Regions from separate parts of the Niveispirillum sp. GW835-FHT14G11 genome, predicted to be linked through region 1. Evidence: predicted binding sites of a transcription regulator. Region 1 holds the regulator's gene; the other holds the start of a gene.
What was found. Region 1 encodes LexA, which represses DNA repair genes until DNA is damaged. Its sites were predicted from a motif close to ATGTTCTANTTTGGTTC; they were not measured.

Region 1 (7,430 bases):
TTGCCGCCGCGTCGGGCACCGATCTGCTGGTCACCATTGGCGGGGCGTCGGTGGGGGAGCATGACCTTGTCCGCTCCGTCCTGGGTGCGGCCGGTCTTCAACTCGATTTCTGGAAGATCGCCATGCGGCCGGGCAAGCCGCTGATGTTCGGGCAGATGCATGGCGTGCCCATGATGGGCCTGCCGGGCAATCCCGTCTCTTCTCTGGTCTGCGCCTGGCTGTTCCTGCGCCCCTTGCTGCTGGCCATGCAGGGACTGCCATCGGACGATGATCTGCGCGAGGCATGGCTGGGCGCCGATATGGGCGCCAATGACAGCCGGGCCGATTTCGTGCGGGCCAGATTGTCGACGGACGGGGAAGGGCGCCTGATGGCCCAGCCGTTCCCAAAGCAGGATAGCGGCATGCTGAGCCGTCTGGCCTGGGCCGACTGCCTGATCCTGCGGGCACCGCATGCGCCGCCGGCCAAGGCGGGGGACCGGGTCAAGGTGATGCCGCTGGACGCGCTGTAGGGGGTGGATTACGTCCCGATCCGCGCCGCCTCCTGTGCGGCGCGGTTCATATTGGCCGACATCTCGCTGGCCGCGGCACTCTGCTGTTCCACGGCGATGGCGATGGAGCCGACATAGCTGTTCACCTGATCGATGGCGCCGTGGATGCTGTCCAGGGAGGTCACCACATCGCCAGCGGTGGCCCGCAGTCCGGCAATATCCTCGGCAATGCGGTCGGTGGCGGCGCGGGCCTGGGTGGCCAGGTTCTTCACCTCCTGCGCCACCACGGCAAAGCCCTTGCCGGCCTCGCCAGCCCGTGCCGCCTCGATGGAGGCGTTCAGGGCCAGCAGGTTGATCTGCCCCGTGATGCCGGTGATCAGATTGACGATCTCCACCATGCTGTCGGATAGGGTGGTCAGTTGCGTGGTGACGGTACCGGCCGCGTCCACCCGCTGCATGGCGGCTTCTGCCTCGTCGCGGGATCGGCGCATGCTGTCGGCGATTTCATGGATCGAGGCGTTCATCTGCGTGGCCCCGGCGGCCACGCTTTCCATCATGCCGCGTACATACTCGCTGCGCTGGCGGGCCAGAACCTGGCTTGTAACGTCGCTGGCATATTTCACGATCTTGTACGGCTTGCCGTCCAATCCCATGATCGGATTGTAGGAAGCCTGGATCCAGACGTCGCGTCCGCCCTTGCCCTGACGGTGGAACTCGCCGGCCCGGTACTCGCCACGACCAAGATCGCGCCAGAAGGTGCGATATTCAGCGCTGTCACGCTGGCTGTCCGGCATGAACATCGCGTGGTGTCTTCCCCGGATTTCATGGAGCGCGTACCCCATGGCCCCCAGGAAATTGGCGTTCGCCGTGATGACGGTGCCGTCCAGGGTGAATTCGATAACCGCCTGGCTCTTGGAAATAGCCTCCAACTGGCTGGCGGCGTCCACGGCGCGGCTCTTCTGCTCGGTAATGTCGCTGGCGAACTTCACCACCTTGGTGACCTCTCCATCCTCATCCAGGATGGGGGTGTAGCTGGCCTGAATCCAGATTTCTGCACCATCGCGCCGGACGCGCTTGAACTCTCCGCCGAAAAACTCTCCGGCCGCCAGCCGTTCCCAGAACCGGTGGTATTCGGCGCCATCGCGTTCATCCACCGGCATGAATTGCCGATGGTGTTTTCCCCGGATCTCTTCCAGCCCATAGCCCATCGCCGTCAGGAAATTGGCGTTGGCGGACAGCACCTCCCCCTGTGGCGTGAATTCGATCACCGCCTGGGTGCGGCCGATGGCGGCAACCTGGCCGGCAAGATCAGCGTTGCGGGTCACCGCCTCGGTGATATCGGTGGCAAGCTTCACCACGCGCACAACGCGCCCGTTACGATCAAGAACCGGGTTGTAGGTCGCCCGTATCCAGATGGTCCGGCCATGGCGGTCGATGCGGCGGAACACACCCGATTGGAACTCGCCGCGCCCCAACTTACCCCAGAAATGCCGATAATCCGGATGCTGGTGATCTGCGGGCCTCATAAACATACGATGGTGTTTGTTAATCACATCTTGGCGGAAATACCCAAGCGCTTTAAGAAAATTTTCATTTGCATCCAATACCGTTCCCTGCGAATCAAATTCGATGACGCATAGAGAAATATCGATCGCATCACGTAAGGCCATGAGCTTGCGCAGCTTGGCAGATGAAAATGAAAAAGGCATATCGAATTTTCCCCAAGGAAACTTTACCTATTAATGGCTATCCATTTTGCTGTCAAACCGGATGGCCTGATGAACTCACCCGCGTTGAGCGTGACAAAGTCAAAAAAATAGCCACAAAGAACTTGGATTTAATGGTTGATAGCCTGAACTAAGTACGATGTCTATATATCCTTCGGAATATTTAGACTAGTGCATAAGGGCATTTATACCAAAAGATTGCGACCGCGTACCCTAATCCACTCACCCGACGCACGCAACGGACGTGAACCAAAATAGAACATTGCCTGACGTTCCGTTATTGTTCTATAGTGGTGTTGGCGACAAAGACGGTGCCGGATGGGCGGCAGCCGTTGCGGCTGAGGGGATGTCATGCTGACGCGCAAGCAACAGGAATTGCTGTTCTTCATCAATGAACGGCTGAATGAGGGCGGGGTTTCCCCCTCTTTCGACGAGATGAAGGATGCGCTGGGTCTGAAGTCCAAATCCGGTATTCACCGCCTGATCACCGGGCTGGAGGAGCGGGGTTTCATCCGTCGCCTGCCCCACCGTGCCCGCGCACTGGAAGTGTTGCGTCTGCCGGAGAAGCCGGCACCCAAGGCGAAGGTGCCGGCCCCGGCTGTTCCGGTCACCGCACCGCCGCCGGTGCAGGATGTGTCACCGCGGTTCAAGCCCAACGTCATCCGTGGCGATTTTCGCAACAGCCTGCCCGGCCGCCCAGCGAGCAACGATGCTGACGCGGTATCCCTGCCGCTTTATGGCCGCATCGCTGCCGGTTTGCCGATTGAGGCGATGCGCGACAGTTCCGTCACCATCGATATTCCGGCCTCGATGTTGGCTGCCGGTGACCATTATGCGCTCGAAGTGGCAGGCGACAGCATGATTGAGGCCGGCATCCTGGATGGCGATACGGTCGTCATCCAGCGCTGCGAAATGGCGGAGAACGGTACGATCGTCGTGGCGCTGGTGGATCAGCAGGAAGTGACCTTGAAGCGCCTGCGCCGCAAGGGCAATTCCATCGCGCTGGAGCCGGCGAACCCGAGCTACGAGACGCGGGTATTCGGCTCCGACCGGGTCAATGTGCAAGGTCGGCTGGTGGGTCTGATCCGCCGATATTGACGGGCACAGGCAGGGGCGACGCGGACCTGCCGCAATCCCGTCACCGGGAGGCCGTGCTTTCGCCCGGTCGGGCAGGCAGGCTGCGGGCTTTCCGGCTCATATCTGGATGCCCCGTCCATGCCCTCCCTGTCCCGTCTGGTACTTTTGATGTTGCTGTCGCCGATCCTGTCTGGTTGTGCCAGTCCGTGTCAGCGTATTGATGACGAGATACGCCAGTTGAATGCGGAGACGATCCGTGATCCCACCATGGCCGGTGACGGACGTTATCTGGCGCGTTTCCAGGAACTGGCGGCGCAATCCGTGGAAAGAGGCTGTCTGGCGGATGGCCGACGATAGGATGGAAGGGGTTCGTCAATTTTTCCCCGCTCCTGTCGGAAACCCCAAGGTATCATCGTCCTTGGTGTATCGACCAACCAGAGTGCAGGAGGATCCTCCCATGTATGTTGATGGCTTCGTATTGCCGGTGCCCAAGGACAAGCTGGACGCCTACAAGGAACTGGCCACGGTTGCTTCCGTGGTCTGGATGGAGCATGGCGCCCTGTCCTATGTGGAATGCGTGGCTGATGATGTGACCTATGGCGAGGTCACGTCCTTCCCCCGCTCTGTGGAGTTGAAAGAGGATGAGGTGGTGGTTCTATCCTGGATCACTTATCCATCCAAGGAAGTGCGCGATGCCTGCAATGCCAAGGTGATGAGCGACCCGCGCATCAAATGCGATCCCGATGACATGCCGTTCGATGGCAAGCGCATGTTCTGGGGCGGCTTCACGCCGCTGGTGCAGGCCTGAGCCAGCGCAATCAACAGCCCCTGGCGATGGGTATCACCCCTTCGCCAGGGGCTGTTTCGTTTCAGGCACAGGCTTTTCCACCTTGGGTTTGGGTGGGGCGGTCAATGCCGCGACGCGGGAGGCGTATTTCTCCGGCTCGCCCTTGACCAGCAGCGGCAATTCGGCGGCCATCACATCCAGCAGCTTGGGCAGCCATGCCTCATCGGCCTTGGCGAAATTGCCCAGCACCCAGCCATGCACCCGGTCCTTGTCGCCGGGATGGCCGATGCCGATACGCAGGCGCCAATATTCCTTGCCGATATGATCGTCGATGGAGCGCAGGCCGTTATGCCCGCTATGGCCGCCGCCCCGTTTCACCCGGATTTTGGCCGGAGCGACATCCAGTTCGTCATGCAGGACGATGGTGTCGTCGGGCGTCAGCTTGTAGAAGCGCATGGCTTCGCCGACCGATTGGCCGGACAGGTTCATGAAGGTCTGGGGCTTCAGCAGGAAGCATTTTTCGCCACCTGCGATCCCTTCGGCGACCAGCCCCTGAAAGCGACGCTTCCAAGGGCCGAAGCCGTAGCGGCCATGGATCCCGTCCACGGCCATGAACCCGACATTGTGCCGGTGCCGCTCATATTCCGGGCCAGGATTGCCCAGTCCGACCAGCAGGCGCATCAATAGGGTTCCGCTCGCTTATCCAAGCCTCAGGGATGAGCGCGTTTTCGGACAGATCCCGCAAACGCGCTCATCAGCCTGCTGATCAGGCGTCGGCCTTCACGGTCGGCGCGGCGATCGTGGCGACGGTGAAGTCGCGGTCGGTGATGGTCGGGCGCACGCCTTCCGGCAGCTTGACCGAGGAGATATGCACCGAAGCGCCAACCTCGAAACCAGCCAGATCGACGATGATCTTCTCCGGCAGGTCGGAAGCCTTGGCGAACACCTCGATATCGTGACGGACGACGTTCAGGACGCCACCCTTCTTGATGCCGGGGCAGGTCTCGACATTCACGAACTCCACCGGCACCTTCAGGGTGATCTCGGTGGTGTCGCTGACGCGCAGGAAGTCGGCATGCAGCGGACGGTCATAAACCGGGTCCAACTGCACGTCGCGCGGCAGCACGCGGTGCGTCTGGCCATCGACCGTGATGTCGAACAGATGGGTGAAGAAGCCCGGGCGATGGATCTCACGGGTGAACTTCGTGGTGTCCAGGGCGATCATCACCGGCTTTTCCTTGTTGCCGTAGATCACAGCCGGAATCGAACCAGCACGACGCGTGGCCCGGGCGGTCCCCTTTCCGGCCCGGTCGCGAGCCGTGGCGGCGAGCGCGATAATCTGGGTCATGGTACTCTCCTAGTACGAAAAAAGACCCGGTCGCGGGTTCCCGCGGCGGGTCCGGTAGTGGCGCCAGCCTCCAGGGGTGCTGTACGCCGTGAAAATGGTCCGGCCTTTTACGCGCGAACGCCGCCGGAGTCAAGGCGGGCCCTGCCCTGGCGGCCCCGGTACAGCGCTTGGATGCCATGTCGTCCCAAGGCGCGGTGAATGTATTGAGCAGGCTGTGGGGCAGGAAGTGAGCCCGGTAACGGCATGCGGACTGACCCGGTGGCGCGTATGCGGTGCTTCGCGACAGCCGCCGTATGCCGCCAAGATGGGGTTCTAGGCCAGCCGGCGGGCTTCGGTGAACCAAGCAGGATAGGCGGCCAGCACATCCTCCGCCATGGTTAGCAGGTCCGGGTTTTCTGATCTGACCCGCCCAACCTCGAATGTATAATCGGGATCGATGGCCCGGATAGCTGCCGCCACGTCGGAAAGCGTAATCGGTGCCCCGTCTTTTTGGATACCGGCCAGTTGATCGGCGATTCCATTTATCAGGATGATGGGGGTCCACAGCTCTCCCCGGAAGGCATTGCGCAGGATGGCCAGTTCTTCCAGCAACGGGTAGGGCGGCGAGGCTGCCGTCACCCTGCCGTCCGGGTGACGCAGCGGACGGGCATCCAACCAGAAGGTGACGATGCTGCTCAGCGCATAGATCTGCTTGGCCTTGACCAAGTCGCAAAGGCTGGGCAGCGTGGTGATGCTGTCGCCCTGCAACAAGGTGATGCGGCTGATGGTTGGGATGGTTGGGACCGCCTGCTCTACCGTCGCGTAGGTCGAGGCAAACACCTCCTCGGACAACTCCACGCTGTAGATGACCGGAAAGCCGAGCCGCATGGCATCCATGACGCGATACCCCTGGCCGGTGCCGGTTTCGACAAAGGCACCCTGCTGAAAGTCTGCCAGATCGATCATTCGCGTCATGCCTGAAAGCCCCTGATAGCCTGTCCATGGACGGCTTTGTCGTATTCGCGCACGATCAGGCTGCGCAGCCGCCCCACCCAGTCCCAGTATTGCCGGCTGCGGCGGAAATTATCCTGCATGGCATCAAGACGGTGCCAATAATCAGCTGGGTTCAGATCATTCAGAATCGCAATGGCGTGTTCATGGGAATCTGCGAGGATGATGCCGTCCATGTTGAAATAGTCACTGATGTTCGGACAGCCCCAATAGATCGGTACCGTATAGGTGGCAAAGCAATCATTCAGCTTTTCGGTGAAGTAGTTGATCCCCCGGCTATTCTCAAAGCAGACATGGAACATTGATTCAAACAGATGATCCTTGCGATCACCCTCCAGAAGCGGAAGGTGATCGGCAAGACCTGCCTGAACCAGGCGACTGCGATATCCGCGCAGCGGTATCCGAACTTGGTCGGCCTTGTTCATGAAGCCGGTCCGTTCAGCATATCCATCGACCCGGACCGCTGTCCGGCCCAGACTATATATGAAACTGGCCGAAAAGCTCTTGGTCCGTGGCAAAGTCTTTGTGAACAGGCCGCCATAGACAGCGAAAACGGCATTGGGGAACACCAGATGCTCGGGATGGCAACTGACGATCAGATCGACATTGGAGTGCATGGCCGTCATGCACTCCATGCCCATGCTGAAAGGCAGCGGTTCCGTGTGAGTGAACATCACCTTATAGAGGTCATTCGTGCTGTGCTGCGGCAAAATCTGATAGTAGATTTCACAAGGAAAAGGCATGTCGAGAACCAGCCAACTGGCGCCATGAACGGTGATCAGCATTGGATAGTCATGTCCCCGCGGAAAATAGCGGACATCTTCCACGAATGTGGCCGGCCTGTCCACCAGCACTGCACCGGGGACCAGGCGCGGCGGTTGATGGTTCGTTCCCTTATAGTAAACAGCGTTGGATCGGCAAATCGTTGTGCCTTGCTTCCAACCACGACAAACAGATGGACATACGGCTGCCATGGAGAGGGCGTTTACACGAGTTGGCCTGTTGCCTTCAGT
Region 2 (7,430 bases), on a different contig from region 1:
CCCCAGCGGCACCGCCGTAATGGCCAGTTCCACGGGGATCACCGCCCCATCCCGGCGCAGCGCCTCGATCTCCACCCGCCGGCCCAGCATGGTGCCGCCGCCGCCATTCCGCATCCGCGCCAGACCACCTTCATGGCCCTCGCGATGGTGCGGCGGCACGATCAGGTCGCTCATCCGCCGTCCCACGGCCTCGGCCCGTTGCCAGCCGAAGGTGCGTTCGGCCGCCGGGTTGAATTCCAGGATGTAACCGTCCTCGTCGATGGAAACGATGCAGTCCAGGGCGGTGTCCAGGATCGACCGGGCCCGCGCTTCACTCTCGCGCAGGCGCAGGCTGGACGCCACCTCATGGGTGACGTCGCGGAACAGGCACAAGACCAGCCGCTCGCCCCCGCCCTGGAACGGCACCGCCGACACGGCCACGGTCAGGTCGCGCCCGTCCAGGCTGCGCAGATCGATGGGCATCTGGTGCAGCGGCTCGCCCCCGATCACCCGGCGCAGCAGCATCTCGGCCAGCGGCCGCATCTCGTCGGCCGCGACATCCATGACGTTGAAGCCGGACGCCGCCTCATCGGGCCCGATGCCCAGGATGGCGCGGCCGGCGCGGTTGATGAAGCGGCCCCGTCCCTGGGCATCATGCACGGCGATGCCATCGGGCGACAGGTCGACCAGTTGGCGATAGCGCTGCTCGCTGTCGCGCAGGTCCGACTCGCGGCGCTTCAGTTCGGTAATATCTGTGCGCACGCAAAGGGTCCCGCCCTGTGGCAGCCGCTGGTCATGCACCCGGATCCAGCGCCCGTCGGACAGCAGGAACTCGCCAGCCATACCCGTGGGCTGGCGGAAGGTGCGCATGCGGTCGGCGACATAGGCCTCCATGTCCTGGCCCTTGGCGTGTAGATTGTCGCCCGCCTCGATCCCATAACGCAGCAGCGCCTCGAACGACACGCCGGGCACCATCTGCGCCGCCGTGACGGGGAACAGGGCCTTGAAGGCCGGGTTGGCCAGGACCAGCCGCTCCCCGGCGTCGAACATCGCCACCCCGTCGGTCAGCATGTCGAAGGCCGTGGTCAGGCTGTCCAGGTTCACGTCCGTCTCCGGCGATCAAGGCGGGGCTGCAGCATCAAGCGATGGTGCCCTGCCCGCCCCGCGGGATCAAGCCGGCAGGGCCACGCCCACGCGCGCCACCACCCCGGCCCAGTCACCGGACTTCTGCTGCCGGAACAGGCGCATGGACGGGTACCAGCCCGTCCTGGGCGATGCCTCCAGCCAGCGCCAGTCGGTGTCGGTGGCGATCAGGGTCCAGACGGGCCGCCCCATGGCGCCCGCCAGATGCGCCAGGGCGCTGTCGGGCGTGATCAGCAGGTCCAGGTGCGGCAGGATGGCGGCCGTGTCGGCCCAGCCGCCGATCTGCGCGCCCAGGTCGATGACGTGGCCCGGCAGCGGCGTGCGGCCCATTTCCTCCCGCCCGCTGGCCACCTGCAGCGCGTACCAGTCCGCCCCCGTCCGCGCCAGCAGCGGCAGCAGGGATGCCAGCCCCGGCGACCGCCAGAAATCCCCCGGATGGGCGGGGTTGCCAGCCCAACTGATGCCGATGCGCGGGCGGTTGCCCCGCCGTGCCAGCCGCGCGCCCCACAGGGCGGTCAACTTTGTGTCTCCCGTCACATAGGCCCCATCCCAGGGAATGGCAGCGGGCTCCAGCCCCATCAGGCCGGGCAGGTCCATCAGCGGCACCTGCATATCCACGGGCGGCAATTCCCCGCCCCGTGACACGACCGTCCCGTGCCGTCCGTCGGCGAACAAGGGCATCAGGGCTGCCGGCACCTCCAGCACCACCGCGGCACCCGCCGCCATCAGCACGCGCACCAGCCGCGCACACATGATGGTGTCACCGGCCCCCTGCTCGTCCCAGACCAGGATGCGCTTGCCGGCCGGGCTTTCCCCTCGCCAAACGGGGACCTGCTGATGCCGGGGTGGGCGGGCGGCGACCGACCAGCGGTGGCGGTACCCGGCGAAACCCTCTCCCCAACGCCCCAGCCGCAACAGAGCAAGCGACCGCCCCAGCCCGGCCGCAGCATCGCCTGGCGCCAGTTCCAGGCAACGCTCGAACGCCGCCAGCGCCCCGGCCGGATCGCCCGTCACCCGGCGCAGCAGGCCGATATCGCGCCAGACATAGGCGGTGGCCGGGGCTCGCTCCGCCGCCACGGCCAGATGGGCGGCCGCCTCCCCCGCGCGGCCACGGTGCAGCAGCAGGTTGGCCAGCGCGCACCGCGCCGGCACCAGCCCCGGTGCGACCTCCACGGCACGCGACAGCAATGCGGCAGCTTCCTCCGCTCGCCCTGCCCGCCGGGCCGCGTCGCCAAGCGTCAGCAAAGCAATGGCATGGTCTGGATTGGCCGCCAGCACCTGTTGCCACAGGGCCAGCGCGTGGCCCTCGTCGCTTTCCGCCTCGGCGGCGCGCACCAGATCGGCAACCATGCTCACCATTGTTTCTCCGTCAGGGTCGGCTTGCCCTGCACCGTGCTGCTGATCGCCTCCGGCATGCGGGTCAGCCGGTCGCTGCGGATGATGGGCAGCGGGTCGGGATCGTAAATCTGCTTCAGCTTGCGATATTCTTCAGCATGATATTCCTGCTGCTCCTGGAAATCGGGCTCGCCGTCGCGGCGGCCGGTGACGATTACTTCCTGCTCCATGGCGGGCGGCGGCGTGCGCGGCTCCGGCTTGGTCTGCGCACCGGCCGGCAGGGCGCAGGCGACAGCCGTGAGGGCCAGCAGCAGCCGGCGCCCGGTCAAAGGGTGATTCCCGCCTGAAATCGACATGCTGCGAACCTGCCAGCCTCCATGGAGGTACCAGCATAGGTGATTTCGCACCCCGTCGCATCTGAACTTTGTTCACGTTCTCACGGAAGCGGCAGAACAAAGTGAACAGAATGAGAACATTTGCGCTTGGCGAAGGAGAACAAAAAATGTACAACAGGTGCAGTTGAACGCGCATGCTCATCCGTGCGAGAAGGAAGGGGACAATAATGTCGGCAGCTCCACTCCGTCTGGTTGAAACACCCATGGACAAACAAAAAGCTCTGGACGCCGCTCTGAGCCAGATCGAACGGGCCTTTGGCAAGGGCTCGATCATGAAGCTCGGCGCCAAGGAGGCATTGACGGAGACGGAGGTGGTCTCCACCGGCTCCCTGGGCCTCGACATCGCGTTGGGCATCGGCGGCCTGCCGCGCGGCCGCATCATCGAAATCTACGGGCCGGAAAGCTCGGGCAAGACCACGCTGGCCCTGCATGCCATCGCCCAGGCACAGAAGACTGGCGGTGTGTGCGCTTTCGTGGATGCCGAACATGCGCTGGACCCCAGCTATGCCCGCAAGCTGGGCGTGGATGTGGACGAATTGCTAATCTCCCAGCCCGATGCCGGTGAACAGGCGCTGGAAATCGTCGATACGCTGGTGCGCTCCGGCGCTATTGACGTGCTGGTGGTGGACTCGGTGGCAGCCTTGGTGCCGCGTGCCGAATTGGAAGGGGAGATGGGCGACAGCCATGTCGGCCTGCAGGCCCGGCTGATGAGCCAGGCGCTGCGCAAGCTGACCAGCTCCATCTCCAAGTCGCGCTGCCTGGTGATCTTCATCAACCAGATTCGCCTGAAGATCGGTGTGATGTTCGGCAACCCGGAAACGACGACGGGCGGCAACGCGCTGAAATTCTACGCCTCCGTCCGCCTGGACATCCGCCGCATCGGCGCCATCAAGGACCGGGAGACGGTGACGGGCAACCAGACCCGCGTGAAGGTGGTGAAGAACAAGATGGCGCCGCCGTTCCGCGTCGTCGAATTCGACATCATGTATGGCGAGGGCGTGTCGAAGGTGGGCGAGTTGCTCGACCTCGGCATCCAGGCCGGTGTGGTCGACAAGTCGGGCTCCTGGTTCTCCTATGACGGGCAGCGCATCGGCCAGGGGCGCGAGAACGCCAAGACCTTCCTGCGCACCAACCCGGCCGTGGCCGACAGCATCGAACAGAAGATCCGCGCCAATGCCGGCATCGTGGCGGGTGCCATGATGGGCACGCCGGAAACCGATGGCGAGGCCTCCAGCCCGGAATGACCCCGACAACCGCCCCGGAAGGTCCCCTTTCCGGGGCGGTTTGGTTTTAAACGCTTACCAGTGCCCTTTTACCATCGCCCGATCGTGGCCGCCCAGCCTACGGCCAGCGGCCGCCGCACCGTGGGGCGCAGCAGTGCGGGCGCCATCGGATTGTATGCGGCCCGGCGCAGTCGGCCCAGATAATGGTCGGCCAGGGTGGCCGGCAGCAGGGCCGGCAGGGCCGTCTTGGGCACCTGTCCCCGCAGGCGCCGCGCTTCGGCCAGCAGGGCATGGGCCTTCTCGGCCACCCCCTTCACCACCTTGGCCAGACCCGGTTCCGGTTTCAGATCGAACAAGGCCGGTTCCGTGACCCCATGTTCGGTCATCAACGTCAGGGGCAGGCGGGACCGGTGGCCGCGGGCCAGAAACGGTGTGGCGCGCAGGGTGCCGGTCAGGGCCCAGGCCGTGCCGACCAGCCGTGCCGCCTCCATGGCGGCCTGGTCGCGGACACCCACCACCTGACAGGCCAGCCGGGCCAGCGGTGCGCCCGTCACCTGGGCATAACTGACCAGGCAATCCATGTCGGCCGGCGCCTCATCATCCAGGTCGGCTTCGCGCCCATCGATCAGCAGGTCGAACTGCCCACGGTCCAGCCCGTGGCGGGCGATGGCTGCCGCCAGAGGTTCCACCACCTCATGCCGGCGGGGATTGCCTGCAAATGCACCGTCGATGCTCTCCCGCCACCATTGCAGACGGATTTGGCCCAGGGTGGGCTCGCTCACCACCTCGCGGGTTTTCGCCACCTCATGGTTGAAGGCATACAGCGCGAACAGGTCCTCGCGACGGCCGGCGGGGGCGAACAGCGCGGTCAGAAACCGGTCATTGTCATGCTTGCGGACCGCCTCGGCGCAGGCGGACAGGGCGGGCGGCGCCATGAATTTTATCCAATCCAGAATGATGCCGCCTTATAGGCGTTCCGCGACGCGGCGCAAAGCCCAAGCCACCCATATGGTTGATACGGCAATTATTCAGGGGTGGATCGGGTTGACCCGTAGGCGACGCGGTCGTATCTGTCATCTCCGTGTCCGGCCGCCCCCGCGTCAGGGGCGGCATAACCCCCAGAGAACAGGAGCCATCACCATGGCCTTCACCCTGCCGGCACTGACCTATGACACCGCGGCGCTGGAGCCGCATATCGACGCGCTGACCATGGCCACCCACCATGGCAAGCACCATCAGGCCTATATCAACAACCTGAACAACGCCCTGGCCGACCACAGCCAGCTGCAGGACCTGTCGCTGGAAGACCTGCTGAAGCGTCTGGGCGAGCTGCCGGAAGGCATCCGCACCGCCGTGCGCAACAATGGCGGCGGTCATGCCAACCATTCCATGTTCTGGTCGATCATGGGCCCCAATGGCGGTGGCGATCCGACCGGCGCGGTGGGCAGCGCCATCACCCGCGATTTCGGCAGCTTCGAGGACTTCAAGAAGAAGTTCAACGAGGCCGGGACCAAGCAGTTTGGCTCCGGCTGGGTGTTCGTGACATCCGATACCGCCGGAAAGCTGGCCATCGTCGCGCAGCCCAACCAGGACACGCCGCTGTTCAACGGCACGCCCGTCCTGTTCGGCAATGACGTGTGGGAACACGCCTATTACCTGAAGTACCAGAACCGCCGCCCGGACTATCTGGCCGCCTGGTGGAACACGGTCAACTGGGATGCCGTGAACGCCCGCCTGGCCAAGATCCAGGGCGGCGCTGTCATTTAAGTTCCCTCAAGGTGCTGGGCCGGCAGTCGCTGGCCTCCGCCGGTCATTACAATGTGACCGGCGGCTGGAGCCCCGGACCTGAAGCATAATGCCAACCCCGCCGGAGCCATCCGGCGGGGTTTGTCATATCCCGACGCTTACGCCGCATTATCGCCACTTCTACATGTCTCTCTGTCGTGGCAGAGTACAGGCCCGACCGACGACAGAGCCCGCCCGACCCATGGCAGAATTTCGCCTGTCCGCGCAGAACCCCGCCCAGCCGGGCGATCCCGCCGCCCGCAAGGGCGCGGAGGGGGAGAATTTTCCGGTCGCCTCCCGGCTGATCCCGGCCACCTATCGTCCGCATGTGATGGCTTTCTATGCCTTTGCACGGCTGGCCGACGATATTGCCGACGACCCGCATGTCGATCCCGATATGAAGATCGCGCAGCTGGACGCGCTGGAACGTGCCCTGGTCAGCGGTATCGGCAACCAGCCCTGGCTGGCCGCGGCTCTGACCCTGAAGGCCACGCAGACCGCGACGGGCGTGTCGGGTATCCATGCCCGCCAGCTTTTGCAGGCTTTCCGCCGCGACGCGATGGGCAGTCACTGCAAGACCTGGCAGGATCTGGTCCTCTATTGCCGCTATTCCGCCAATCCCGTCGGCCGGTTCCTGCTGGAACTGCATGGGGAGGGCATCAATGCCGCCCCCGCATCGGACGCCCTGTGCACCGCGCTGCAGATTCTGAACCATATCCAGGATTGCCGGCACGACTGGGTGGAACTGGGCCGCTGCTACCTGCCCACCGCCTGGTTCAAGGAGGCCGGCGGGTCGGTGGAACATCTGGTGGAGACCGAGGCGACGCCGCCGGTCCGCGCCGTCATCGACCGGACCCTGGACAATGTCGATTCGCTGCTGCGCCGCGCCAGCGCCCTGCCCCGGCTGATCGCCAATCCCGGCCTGCGCATGGAATCGGCGGTGATCGTGGAAATGGCTATTGCCCTGTCCAAGCAGCTGCGCCGCCGCGACCCGCTGGCCGGCAAGGTGCAGGTCGGCGCCTTCAGCCGGCTGGGGGCGGTGCTGCTGGGCGTGTTGCGCGGCATGTCGCGCCGACCGCCGCGCCTGTCGCCGGCAAGCGGACTGGCCAAGGCCGGCAGCTATGGCACCTCCACCTTCTATTGGCCCATGCGACTGCTGGGCAAGCGCAAGCGCCGGGCCATGTTCGCCATCTACGGCTTCTGCCGCGCGGTGGATGACATTGCCGACGGTACCGAGAATATCGAGGTCAAGCGCGGCGCCCTGACCGACTGGCAGCGCCGCATCGACGCCATGTACGGCATGCCCGGCCCTGGTCGCCATCATGGCCGCCTGCGCGATCTGGCCGCCGCCGTACGCCGCTACAACTTGCCGCAGGCGGAATTCCAGGCCGTCATCGACGGCATGATGATGGATGTGGAAGGCCCCATCCGCGCGCCCTCGCTGGGCATGCTGGCGCAATATTGCCGCCGGGTGGCCGGTGCCGTGGGCCTGCTGGCCGTACGCGTCTTCGGTCGTGGCGATGCCAGCGCCGATGCCTTCGCCCTGGCCCTGGGCGAAGCGCTGCAGCTC

Region 2: a site for LexA is predicted at 2,917-2,933, ahead of recA (recombinase RecA). Genes of this name have one in related genera too.

The regions. Positions count from the first base shown of each region.
Region 1 covers NZ_JBXAFZ010000008.1:79,193-86,622, reverse strand. The annotation lists gene AC1Q7F_RS15860 (molybdopterin molybdotransferase MoeA) at 1-509, shown strand, start outside; partial or broken gene AC1Q7F_RS15855 (methyl-accepting chemotaxis protein) at 518-925, opposite strand; partial or broken gene AC1Q7F_RS15850 (PAS domain-containing protein) at 1,076-2,158, opposite strand; gene lexA (transcriptional repressor LexA) at 2,567-3,313, shown strand; gene AC1Q7F_RS15840 (hypothetical protein) at 3,431-3,649, shown strand; gene AC1Q7F_RS15835 (DUF1428 domain-containing protein) at 3,750-4,100, shown strand; gene pth (aminoacyl-tRNA hydrolase) at 4,134-4,760, opposite strand; gene AC1Q7F_RS15825 (50S ribosomal protein L25/general stress protein Ctc) at 4,846-5,427, opposite strand; gene AC1Q7F_RS15820 (hypothetical protein) at 5,740-6,372, opposite strand; gene AC1Q7F_RS15815 (glycosyltransferase family 10 domain-containing protein) at 6,378-7,202, opposite strand.
Region 2 covers NZ_JBXAFZ010000004.1:113,274-120,703, reverse strand. The annotation lists gene AC1Q7F_RS09105 (PAS-domain containing protein) at 1-1,083, opposite strand, end outside; gene AC1Q7F_RS09100 (glycosyltransferase family 9 protein) at 1,150-2,481, opposite strand; gene AC1Q7F_RS09095 (hypothetical protein) at 2,475-2,786, opposite strand; gene recA (recombinase RecA) at 3,020-4,096, shown strand; gene AC1Q7F_RS09085 (phytoene/squalene synthase family protein) at 4,165-5,010, opposite strand; gene AC1Q7F_RS09080 (superoxide dismutase) at 5,216-5,842, shown strand; gene AC1Q7F_RS09075 (squalene/phytoene synthase family protein) at 6,063-7,430, shown strand, end outside.